2 regions of the Paraburkholderia bonniea genome follow, and region 1 is predicted to be linked to the other one. Evidence: predicted binding sites of a transcription regulator. Region 1 holds the regulator's gene; the other holds the start of a gene.
The links. The regulator FliA, encoded in region 1, starts transcription of late flagellar genes. The targets are predictions, from matches to a motif close to CTAAAGTTTNNNNNNNNNNNGCCGNTA.
Positions count from the first base shown of each region.

Region 2: GH656_RS10660 (DUF4088 family protein) is a predicted target of FliA. The motif match lies at 2,069-2,095, and genes of this name have one in related genera.

Region 1 covers NZ_QPEQ01000001.1:382,990-388,695, forward strand. The annotation lists gene flhF (flagellar biosynthesis GTPase FlhF) at 1-1,699, shown strand, start outside; gene GH656_RS01630 (MinD/ParA family ATP-binding protein) at 1,692-2,558, shown strand; gene GH656_RS01635 (RNA polymerase sigma factor FliA) at 2,659-3,399, shown strand; gene flgL (flagellar hook-associated protein FlgL) at 3,519-4,742, opposite strand; gene flgK (flagellar hook-associated protein FlgK) at 4,754-5,706, opposite strand, start outside.
Region 2 covers NZ_QPEQ01000001.1:2,409,959-2,415,664, reverse strand. The annotation lists gene GH656_RS10670 (RNA-binding S4 domain-containing protein) at 1-103, opposite strand, end outside; gene GH656_RS10665 (hypothetical protein) at 403-780, shown strand; gene GH656_RS10660 (DUF4088 family protein) at 1,229-1,978, opposite strand; gene GH656_RS10655 (AzlD domain-containing protein) at 2,144-2,476, opposite strand; gene GH656_RS10650 (AzlC family ABC transporter permease) at 2,473-3,144, opposite strand; gene GH656_RS10645 (CreA family protein) at 3,318-3,746, opposite strand; tRNA gene GH656_RS10640 (tRNA-Asn) at 4,031-4,106, opposite strand; tRNA gene GH656_RS10635 (tRNA-Asn) at 4,187-4,262, opposite strand; gene fdxA (ferredoxin FdxA) at 4,355-4,678, opposite strand; gene pncB (nicotinate phosphoribosyltransferase) at 5,003-5,706, shown strand, end outside.

The DNA of each region.
Region 1 (5,706 bases):
TTCTGCCGCTGTTGCTGCTGGCACCGCCACCGCCACCACCACCACTTCCACTACTCCCGCCACCGTTGCCGCTGCGCGCCCGAACCCCTACGCCAGTGAAATGCCTGACGTGTTCTCGTCGATGTTTGGCGCGAGCGTCGAGGTGAGCGATGAAGTCGCTTCGTCTGGCAGCACCGTGCCGTCCCAGGCACCGGCACCGGTTGCCCAGCGTGCGCCGGAACAAGGCAGCGCATCGCATTCCGCCCAACCCTCCCGCACACAAGCTGAAACGAATTTCTGGCGCGGCGAATACAGCGCAGCAAGTTCTGCCCGCGAAGGGGCTCAAGCGGTTGTTACGGCGCAAACGTCAGAGCCACTACCCCCCACTTTCGGCAAAAGCGCCGCTTCGATGAGCCCGGCTGATGCGACGCGCAAAGGCCTTGGCACACCAGGCCCGCGTGTGAGTGCCACCGCCACCACCACGGTTACTGCTGCCACCACCGCCGCGCATGCAACTCCGGCCTGGGCGCGTGAGGCGGCGCAAAGCGCTGCGCGCCGCGCCGCGCAACATCTGGCCGCCGAAGAGCTACGCCGCGAGCCGCCACCTGCCGTTACTGCTACCGCATCCACCACCACCACCACCACCGCATCCACCGCATCCACCCCACCCCAAGGCCTGCATCCGAACGCCGCTGCTGCGGTTAGCGAAGCGATCAAGACGCGCATGGAGCAGGTGGTCAACGACACGGTGATGCACGAACTCGCGTCAATGCGCGAAATGATGGAAACGCATTTCGCTGGTCTGCAATGGGCGGAACGCCAACGCCGCAGCCCGGTGCATGCCGCGCTGGCGCGCCAGCTCTTTGCCGCCGGATTTTCTGCGCAGCTCGTGCGCAAACTGGTGGACAAGCTGCCTGCTGTCGATCATCAGGATGCCGCGCTGGCCTGGGTGCGCTCCGTGCTCGAAACCAATCTGCCGGTGATGGCCGATGAAGAAGCGCTGCTGGAGCGCGGCGGGGTGTTCGCGCTGATGGGCCCGACAGGTGCAGGCAAGACCACCACCACGGCCAAGCTCGCGGCGCGCTGCGTGATGCGCTTTGGCGCTAGCAAGGTGGCGCTGCTGACGACCGATAGTTACCGCATCGGCGGCCATGAGCAGTTACGTATTTACGGCCGGATTCTGGGTGTTTCGGTGCATGCAGTGAAAGACACGGCTGATTTGCAACTGGCGCTTGCCGAGCTGCGCAACAAGCACATCGTGCTGATCGACACGATTGGCATGAGCCAGCGTGACCGGCTGGTGTCGGAGCAGATTGCGATGCTGTGCAACGCTGGGCAGCGCGTGCAGCGGCTATTGCTGCTGAACGCGACGAGCCATGGCGACACCCTCAACGAAGTCGTGCAGGCCTATCAGAGTCAGAGCACCGGAGACAGCGAGCCGCTCGCGGGCTGCATTTTGACCAAGCTCGATGAAGCCACGCATCTTGGCAGCGCGCTCGATACGGTGATGCGTTATCGCTTGCCAGTGCATTACGTTTCGACTGGACAGAAGGTTCCAGAGAACCTGTATGTCGCTACCAGTCCTTTCCTGATCAAGAGTGCGTTTTGCATTCCGCGTGAGCATTCGCCGTTTGCGCCAGATGATGACGATCTGCCGATGCTGCTATCTGATCCTGCTGCGCGCGCTGGGTCTGGCTTGCACGAGGTTCGCTTTGGATAAATTCGTCGCCGATCAGGCCGAGGGCTTGCGCCGTTTGCTGGCGCGCCAGCAAACGCGCGTGCTCGCGGTGACCGGCGCGGCCCCCGGCGCTGGCAGCACCAGCACCGTGGTGAATCTGGCAGCGGCGCTTGCGCAGCAGGGCAAGGAAGTGCTGGTGCTCGATGAGAGTGTTGCTGGGATTTCGGTCAGCGCGATGCTGGGCGGGCTGCGTGGTGTGGCGCAGGCGGCTGCAGTGGTGCGCGGCGAGATTCCACTGGAGCAGGCCGTGGCGCGTCACGCGCTGGGCTTTGCGCTACTCGCGGCACCACGTCATTCGCTCGCGGCGTCGATAGATATCGCGCTGCTGAGCGGCAACGCCGATATCGTGCTGATCGACGCTCAACTGGGGGCGCACGGCACGTTGTCGGATCTGGCGTTGCAAGCGCATGACGTGATGCTGGTGACGCGTGTCGGCGCGGTGGCGATCACCGAAACCTACGCTTGCCTGAAACGTTTGCATTACGTGCACGCGCTGGCGCAGTTCCGCTTGCTGGCCAACCAGGTGCCGCGTGAGCGCGACGCGCAAACCGCTTTCGACAATCTCGCTGGGGTGGCCGGACGCTACCTTGGCATCACGCTTGAAGATGCCGGTCATATTCCGGCTGATGCGCAAATGGGGCGTGCACTCACGCTGTCGCGTTGCCTTGTCGATGCATTTCCTTCGACTGCGGCGGCGCGTGCGTTGTGCCAGCTTGCCGCTGCGTTACCGCACTGGCCGCAGCGCCATGCATTAGCGGCACCTGCAGTGGAGGCATCGGCCAGCGCGGTGAGCGTGAACGCGCCGCCGCCTCTCGCGCAGTCTTTTGCGCGGCACGCCTGAGATGTCTGACGCTTGATAGCAAGCACGCCTGATAGAACGCCTGACACGCGCTGGATCAGCCCAGCACGGCCAGCGCTAGAACCAGAGGAAGGGGAGCACGATGTACAACGCTCAGGGGAAGATTTCCCAGGCCGACGTTCTGACTCAGTACGCACCGCTGGTGCGTCGGCTGGGTTTGCAACTGGTGGCCAGAATGCCCGCGAGCGTCGATCTGGATGACTTGATCCAGGCGGGAATGATAGGGCTGCTAGATGCCGCGAGCCGCTACAAGGACGATCAGGGCGCGCAATTCGAAACCTATGCGAGCCAGCGCATTCGTGGCGCGATGCTCGACGAGCTGCGCAGCAGCGACTGGCTGCCGCGCAGCTTGCGACGCAATTCGCGCGAGGTGGAGCGGGCGGTGCAACAGGTTGAACAGCACGAAGGACGCGCGGCCAGCGAGAGCGAAATCGCCGGGCATCTGAAGATGCCGCTCAACGAATATCAGGCGCTATTGCAGGAGCTGCACGGCAGCCAGCTGATTTATTACGAAGACTTCGACCGCTCTGCTGACGACGAACCGTTTTTGGACCGCCATTGCTCGGACCCGGCTGACCCGCTTTCGGCGCTGCTCGACGAGAGCTTGCGCGGTGCGCTGGTCGAAGCGATTGAACGCTTGCCCGAGCGGGAAAAGCTGCTGATGTCGCTGTATTACGAGCACGGGATGAATCTGCGCGAGATTGGCGCGGTGATGGAAGTCAGTGAATCGCGTGTGTGCCAGTTGCACAGCCAGGCCGTGGCGCGTCTGCGTGGCCGCTTGCGCGATGCCGCGTGGGTTAGCGCGGATGCGGCGGCGGGGTAGCGGGTAACGCGTTGTTGAGTGGGGGGAGACGTCGCCTGGTGGCCCCCAAAAAAAGTTGAACAAACACGGTTACGCCGATCAAGCGATATTGATGCAACCGTGCTGTCTCAAGCCCCCTCCTAATTCCCCATGTAATCAAACAGCGACATACCCTGGATTTTCATAAAGCCCTGCTGCGCCGCCTGAAGTGAAAACTGCGCCAACGAATACTGGCTAATCGCAGCGGTCAAATTAGTCGTGGTCAGATCCGCCAGCGTGCTTTTGTTTTGCAGCGTGCTGGTTTGCGTCACTGCCTGCAACGCCATGATTTCCTGTTCCCGTCCGCCCACCGATGCCTGCACGGTCACGACGTTATTCATCGTGTTCTTCAGCTTGCCCATGCCTGTGCTCAACGCGTTAGTCAGGTTCGCTACCGCTGCTGGGCTGCCGGTTGGGGACTGAAGTGCTTTCACCACGTCATCAATATTGGCAAACACATCGGTGCCGGCCTGGGTCGCGGGTGTCACGGTAAAGCTGTCGCCTGCAGCGGGGTCGCCTGTGATGGTCACGCTCTGGCCGCCCAGCGTGATGCCCGCGCTAGCGGTATAGGGCTGTGGTGTGCCTGTCACGCCTGTGGTCTGGTCGGTCACGCTGTATGTGATCGCCGGTGCTGTGCCGGAAAACGTAATCAGATATCCGTGTGCGTTGCTTGGGTCAGCTGCGTTGTTGGTGCTAACGCCGCCAATCGTGCCGCTGCCGGTATTCGCTGGATTGCCGGCTGGAATCGAGGTCGTGCCCACCGCCGCAACGCCGTTGAACACGCGTACGCCGTTATCGCTGGAAGCGATCTGGCGGGTATCCGAAACCTGCACATCGCGTGAGCCGGTGTCGCCGCTGTAGGCCACGGCGCCGCTGGCGTCGATGGCAAACGGTTGTGCCGTGGTCTTGAAGCCCGCAAACAAAAAATTGCCTTGGGGGTCGGTGGCGTTGGCCAGGGTCATCAACTGGTTGCGTAGCCCTTGTAGCTCGGTCGCAATCGCGCTGCGGTTGCCGTCGTTCAGCGAGCCATCTCCGGCGCGCACCAGCAAGGTGTTGATGTTCTGCAGCACGTTGCTAACGCTGCTCAGCGTGGTGTCTTCGGTTTGCAGTGAGGACAGCACGGTGTTCTGGTTGTTCGAATACTGCGCTAGCGCTGCGCCTTGCATGCTCAATTGCACCGCTTGCGCTGCGCCGAGTGGATCGTCCGAGGGTGTGCTCAGGCTGATGCCGCTGGCTATCCGTTGGTACATCTGCCCCAGCAAACTTTGCTGGTCCATCATCGTGCTGACGTTGAGCGAAAAATAATCACTGGTGGACATGCGCATGATTCAGTTCCTCACGAAAAAACCGACAGCAATGTCTGAAACAGGGTCGAGCTGGCCTGAATCACTTTGCTGTTGGCTTGGTAGAGCTGCTGGTACTTCAGCAAATTCGCCGCTTCTTCATTCACGTTCACCCCGGATACCGCTTGCTGCGCTGCGGTGATTTGTGTCACTAGCGAGGCTTGGGCTTTGTTCATGCCCTGGATCTGGTTGGTCTGGTTGCCGATCAGGTTGACGTAGTTCGCGTAGGCCCCGGTCAGCGTCGAGGTGCCGCCGTTCAGCACGGTGGCGCTCACCAGGTTCGACATGCTCTGGGCGTTGCGGCCGTCATTGCCGCCGCCGGTGTTCGCGCCAATCGTGAAGGTGTCGCCGTTCGCTGGGCTGCCGCTCAAGGTCACGGTCACGCCATTCATCGATCCTGCTGGGGCGGGTGTGGTGGCGCTGTTGATCGTCAGTGTCGCGCCGGTGGCAGGGTTGTACGGCACGGGGGTGGTGCCGGTCGCGTCAATCGTGATGGTGGTGGGCGGGGTGCCGGCAATGGTCACGACCGAGTTCGGTGGGAAACCGCTCATCTGGCCGGTGGCGGAGTCGTAGGTCAGCTTGGTCGGGGTTGAGGGCAAGGCATAACCGGTGGTCACGCTGCCTTGTGAAATCGTGCCGGTGCCGCTATTGGTCGCGCTCGCGCTGGCCAGCACTGGAGACGCTGCGGCTATCGCTGCGCCGTTGCTGGTGGCGAGGCCAAAGCCATTGAGCGCGCCGCGCGTCGGTGAGACTGAAAACGAATCGCCCGCTGCCATGGTGCCGCTGAGGTTGAACTGCAAACCGCCGATGGGGCCGCTCAGATCGCTGGCGGTGCCCACTACTGTGCCGGTGGCTTTATCGGTGAGTGCGTACTGGGTGCCGTCGTAGGACAGTGTGTAATCGCTGGTGGGCGGTTGCGCGGGATTGCTGATTCCGGCGCTGAGCG
Region 2 (5,706 bases), 2.0 Mb from region 1:
CCAGCAGCTTGGCTGACCCGCCGCTGTCAGCGAGACCGGTCAGCTTGAGCAGGTTATGTAGTTCGACGTAATCGCCAGTTAGCGTGAAATGAAGGTTAGGCATGGTGTGTTACTGCATGAAAGAAGAGCCGGGAGCGGGTTCGCATCATAAGCCCACGCCTCCTGAATGGCGAGCCTGTGCCGGGTTTGGGGTGAGCTTCAGGCGTTTTTCATCGTGTCAGGAAATGCAACGTTGAGTAACAGATTGGTGCAGACGCTGAACTTCCCGGGCCAATGGCTAGTCTCTACAAGGCCCGTTGCATACCGCAGCGGCCTACATTGACCGGGCGAGGCACGTATGCCTGCATGCGGTAGGTGCCAGATAGTCCGCCCGCGTCCAACAACATACAGAGAGGATTTCCCATGACTCAGATTCGCTCGCTGCTGATTGGCACTGCCCTGACCGTGCTGGCTACCACTGCCGCTTTCGCCCAGACCGCCGCTGCTCCGGACGCAATGGCACCGATGCAGGCTCCTGGCACACCAGGCGTCACCCCCGCGCCACAGCCGCTGACCGCACCAGGCTCAACGGACCCTCTTGTGCAAAAACGCAATGCTGACGCCCAGGCCAACGCGCAATACCGCGCATCAAAGAATGCGTCGAAAGAAAAATACAAGGCGCAGGTGAACAAGGCGAAGAAGCAGCGCAAGACCGAGAAAAAGGCCGCTACAGCTGAGATGAAAGATCAGATGCAGGCACCGGACCAGATGCCTGCTCCGTCAGCGCCTGGCGTGCAATAAGCCGCTGGCCTGGTACTAGGGCGCTCATCCTCACAGAAAGAGCGCCCGCAAAAAATCTGCCCGGGACCGGTGACGGCCCGGGCAGATTTTTGTGCAAGCCGGGCATAGGGTGGAGCAAAAAGCTGAACCGCTGCAGGCTGTGTCGGGCATCGCCACCACGACCCGTTTTCGGGCAAACGCCACACGTATCTGACCGAGGCTCGCTATCAGGCTCCACGCTAGTGCGGATTTGCCGGGGCCAAGGCCGATGCAGTGCGCAACCAGCATCGCCACCACGACCCGCTTACGGGCAAACGCCACACATCTGACCGAGGCTCGCTATCAGGCTCCACGTTAGTGCGGATTTGCCGGGGCCAAGGCCGATGCAGTGCGCAACCAGCATCGCCACCACGACCCGTTTTCGGGCAAACGCCACACATCTGACCGAAGCCCGCTATCAGGCTCCACGCTAACGCGGATTCGCCGGGGCCGGCGCGGTGAATAACTGCCGTAGCCACGCGGCCAGCCGCGTGAAGATGTCGTAAGGCTCTTCGATAAAAATTTCGGGCTTGAGCAGCCGCAGATATTCCATCACCTGCTGCGCTTCCTGCTTCTGGAACAAGCCGTGCGCCACCCCCAGACGTAGCAGGCCGCGCAATTCCCCGAGTTTTTCGCGGGCGGTGCTGCCTACGCTGGTTTCGCATCCCACGCGGGCTTCATACACGCGCTGGCGCAGCGCTTCCGAGAGCCGCCAGGCGGGGGTTTGCATGCTTTCCTCCAGCGCCTGGATGTCTTGTACGGAATGCTTGATCTGGGCCGCCAGCGGTTCGATCAGCGTGGCTTCCGCCTGCGCCTCATTGACAATCGCCGCGGCCCACTCCTGACAGTGCTGGCTGAGCATCTCAGGGGTCCACTCCGAGCGCGCGGCAAAGCCAAAGCCAAACTCGCCTGCCTGGCGCATCAGGATCGTGACGATATCCGGGAATTCTTTGTCGAGCGTCCGCTTGGCCCACGCATAGTGGCCCCCTTGCAGCATGCGCTGCACCGCATGCTCGGTGAGCGGCACCATGTTATCCAGCAGTTTGGCGCGCAGAAAATCTTCGAACGACGGTGTGGCGAATTGCGCATCGAGCTTGAGCGAGACGCGCACAAAAGCCTCGAAGTCCTTGCGGAGCGACGTAATGATTTCGTCTTTGAGTGACAGGGTGATCTGGCCCATGAACTTGTTCCCGGTGGTCGTTGCACGCGGCATGTCTGCCCCGCCCCCTAGTTCGGGCCTTGCGGGCCCGAAGCGCTGACTTCAATGGGATATCGGCCAGATCAGAAAAAACTTGAGCCTGCCAGATGCCAGCCTTGCAGCAGACATCCGGTTATGTCGCAGCTATCAACTGAGTACCGGCAGCACCAGGCCTTGCCACGCGAAAAACACCGCGAGCCCAACTGCAATCGTGACTAACGGACGGCGGGTGAGGGCGCTCACCAGCATCGCGGCCAGCGCACCGACCAGTTGCGGATTGCGCCAGTTCAGCTCAGCTCCCGCACCATGCGGCGACACCACCATCGGCACGATGATCGCTGTCAGCACGGTGACCGGAACAAAGCTGAGCGCCGTGCGCACCAGAGGGGGAAACGCCAGCCGCTCGCCCAGCACGAACACGGCTGCACGAATTAGCCAGGTGATGAGCGCCATGCCAGCAATCAACAGGACGTAATTCATGAGGGGATCTCCGGCGTGACGGGACGAGTAGCGCGTGGCCAGGACAGCACAACGCCGACGATCACACCTGCCAGCACGGCAGCCAGCAGCCCGAGCTTGTACGGCCACGCCTGCCAGAAGAACGCCAGCGCACCTGCCGTGCTGGCGGCAGCGATATAGCGCAAGGCGACGAGTTGCGGCACCACAATGGCGATGAAGGTGGCCACCATGGCAAAATCCAGCCCGAGTGACTGCAGCCCCGGGAACGCTGCCCCGAACAGCAGGCCAGCGAGCGTCCAGATTTGCCAGTTGAGATACATCGAGATGCCCGAGCCCAGGAAATAGTACGGGCTGACCGGGCCAGGCGGATGCCGCCGGTAGTGAGCCCAGGCGACGGCGAATACCTCATCGGTGAGCAGCCCGCCGAGGGCCCAGCGCCAGCGCATCGGCAAATGTGCGACATAAGGCGAGAGCGTTGCGCTGTACAGCACATGGCGCAGGTTAATCACCAGCGTGGTGGCGAGGATCACGGCGAAGCTGGCATGACTGGCGATCAGACCGAGCGCGATGAACTGAGCCGAGCCCGCGAATACCGCGAGCGACATCAACTGCCCTTGCCATAGATGCAGCGGCCCCGAGGCGACGAGGGTGCCGAAGATCATGCCAAACGGTGCGGCACCAACGAGCATCGGGATCGTATCGCGTGCGCCTGCGGTGAATTCGCGCCAGCGATCGGGGGAAGTGGACGGCACGGGGTATTCCTGAACAAAAAATGAGTGAATGCGCTGCGTGAGCGGCGATGCAGGTGCTACGTCAGGCGTGAACGGTGCGCGGTGAACGGTGAGTACTGCGGTGCTCAGCGCTATTTCAGCGGAATGGGCGTTTCAGCAGGAACGGGTACGGCGGTGACACTATTTTTCGCGCTGCCGGTGACGACACGGTCGCTATAAGTCAGATATACGAGCGTATTGCGTTTGGCATCGACGATGCGCACCACATGGAGCGCCTTGAAGATCAACGACATGCGCTCGGAGAACACCACTGCTTGCTGCTTGAGCGGGCTGCTAAAGCGCAGCGTGCCGACCTGGCGGCAGGCAATCGAGGCTTCAGTTGGATCTTCTGCCAGTCCGAGCGTGCCCTTGATGCCACCGGTGCGAGCGCGCGAGACATAACAGGTCACACCTGCGACCAGCGGATCATCGTAAGCCTCGACCACGACGCGGTCTGAGCCGGTGACGCGGAAATTCGTATTGACGCTGGCGATCTCTTCACTGTGTGCGAGCGGCAGCATCAGGGCCGTGACGGCGATGGCCAGCGGTAGTTGCAGCAGGGTGGTTTTCATCGGAGGTCCCGGAGAAAAAGCGCCATCGTATACCAGCGCTGATGTTTTTCAGGATGCATTGCGCGTGCAGCGAAGCGGCGCTGGCACTGCGGCTGAACAAGATCGGCCGATGCAGCAGGGCGGCAAAAATGGCAAAGGCGGTGACAAAAACGGAGACAAAAACAACAAAAGCACAGCGAAAGTGCTCGCGCAAAACAGAAAGGCCCGCATGAAAATGCGGGCCTTCGAATTTTTGGCTCCCCGACCTGGGCTCGAACCAGGGACCTACGGATTAACAGTCCGGCGCTCTACCAACTGAGCTATCGGGGAACAACAATGAAACTGGTGCAGCGGCTCTCTACATAAAAAAGCCCGTTACGTTGAATACGTTTAGCGGGCTATTGCAATTTTGGCTCCCCGACCTGGGCTCGAACCAGGGACCTACGGATTAACAGTCCGGCGCTCTACCAACTGAGCTATCGGGGAACGGAAACAGCAGAGAGACGCGATTGTAGGGGGATGCGATCGGAGCTGTCAAGGCCCCGGGCGCTGCGGCTGCATTTATTGCAACCTGGGGTTTAACGTTCGAGCAGTGCGAGCTTGGCGGTGACGTCCTTGAACTCTTCGGCTTCCGGCAGCGGGGCTTTGGTCTTGGTGATGCTTGGCCAGCCTTTGGCCAGATCGGCGTTTAGCACAATGAAATCCTGCTGGTCGCCTGGCACGTCTTCTTCGGCGTAAATCGCGTTCACCGGGCATTCGGCGACGCACACGGCGCAGTCGATGCATTCGTCGGGGTCGATGGCAAGGAAGTTCGGGCCTTCGCGGAAGCAATCCACCGGGCAAACATCAACGCAGTCGGTATAGCGGCACTTGATGCAGCTTTCGGTCACAACGTGAGTCATTCAGGCAGCTCCTGCATGCGGTGTCGGGGGGAAGGGGCAAAACGTCGAGAGGCGCTATTGTAGCGTAACGCCCAGCCCCCGGCAGCCCCCCGCCCAGACCGGTTTAGATCGTTTTGTGATTAGTTAATGAGAGACATTGCTTCAGTGCGTCTGGTTGCGTTGGGCTGAGTTATGGCTGTGTTTTGGCCATGTTTTGGCTAATAAGGTGGCCATGACGGTAGCTGTGGCCGGCATCGGCATTCGGGTAACATGCGCCAGCATCAGGTGCGCCCGGCATTGCCTGGGCGACGCGCCTTCTCTTCTACGCTGTCAGCTTGCACGTTAATAATGATTACTTCGCTGCTCGATACCGACTTGTACAAGTTCACGATGATGCAAGTTGTCCTGCATCATTTTCCCGCGGCGAATGTTGAATATCGCTTCCGTTGCCGTACTCCCAACGTTGATCTGGTGCCCTATATCGGCGAAATCCGCGACGAAGTGCGCAAGCTATGCCAGTTGCGCTTCAGCGCCGCAGAACTCGATTACCTCAGGGCCATGCGCTTTATCAAAAGCGATTTCATTGATTTTCTGGCCTTGTTTCACCTGAATGAAGCCGCAGTGTCGATTACGCCATCGGCGAAAGGCAATGGCGAAATCGAGATTGATATCAAAGGGCCGTGGCTGCATACGATCCTGTTTGAAATTCCGCTGCTGGCGATCGTCAATGAGGTGTATTTCCGGCATACGCAGCAACAGCCGGATTACAGCGAAGGGCGTGAGCGTCTCGTGGAAAAAATTGCGCTGCTGGGCGCGCGTCCTGAGTTCGCTGACTGCAAGATTGCCGATTACGGCACCCGCCGGCGTTTTTCGCGGCGCTGGCACGATGAAGTGGTTCGCACGCTCAAGGCTGGGCTGGGCGAGCAGTTTGCCGGCACCAGCAATGTTTTTTATGCGATGCAGCATGGCCTTACGCCACTGGGCACGATGGCACACGAATATCTCCAGGCGTGCCAGGCATTAGGCCCCCGGCTGCGCGATTCGCAGAT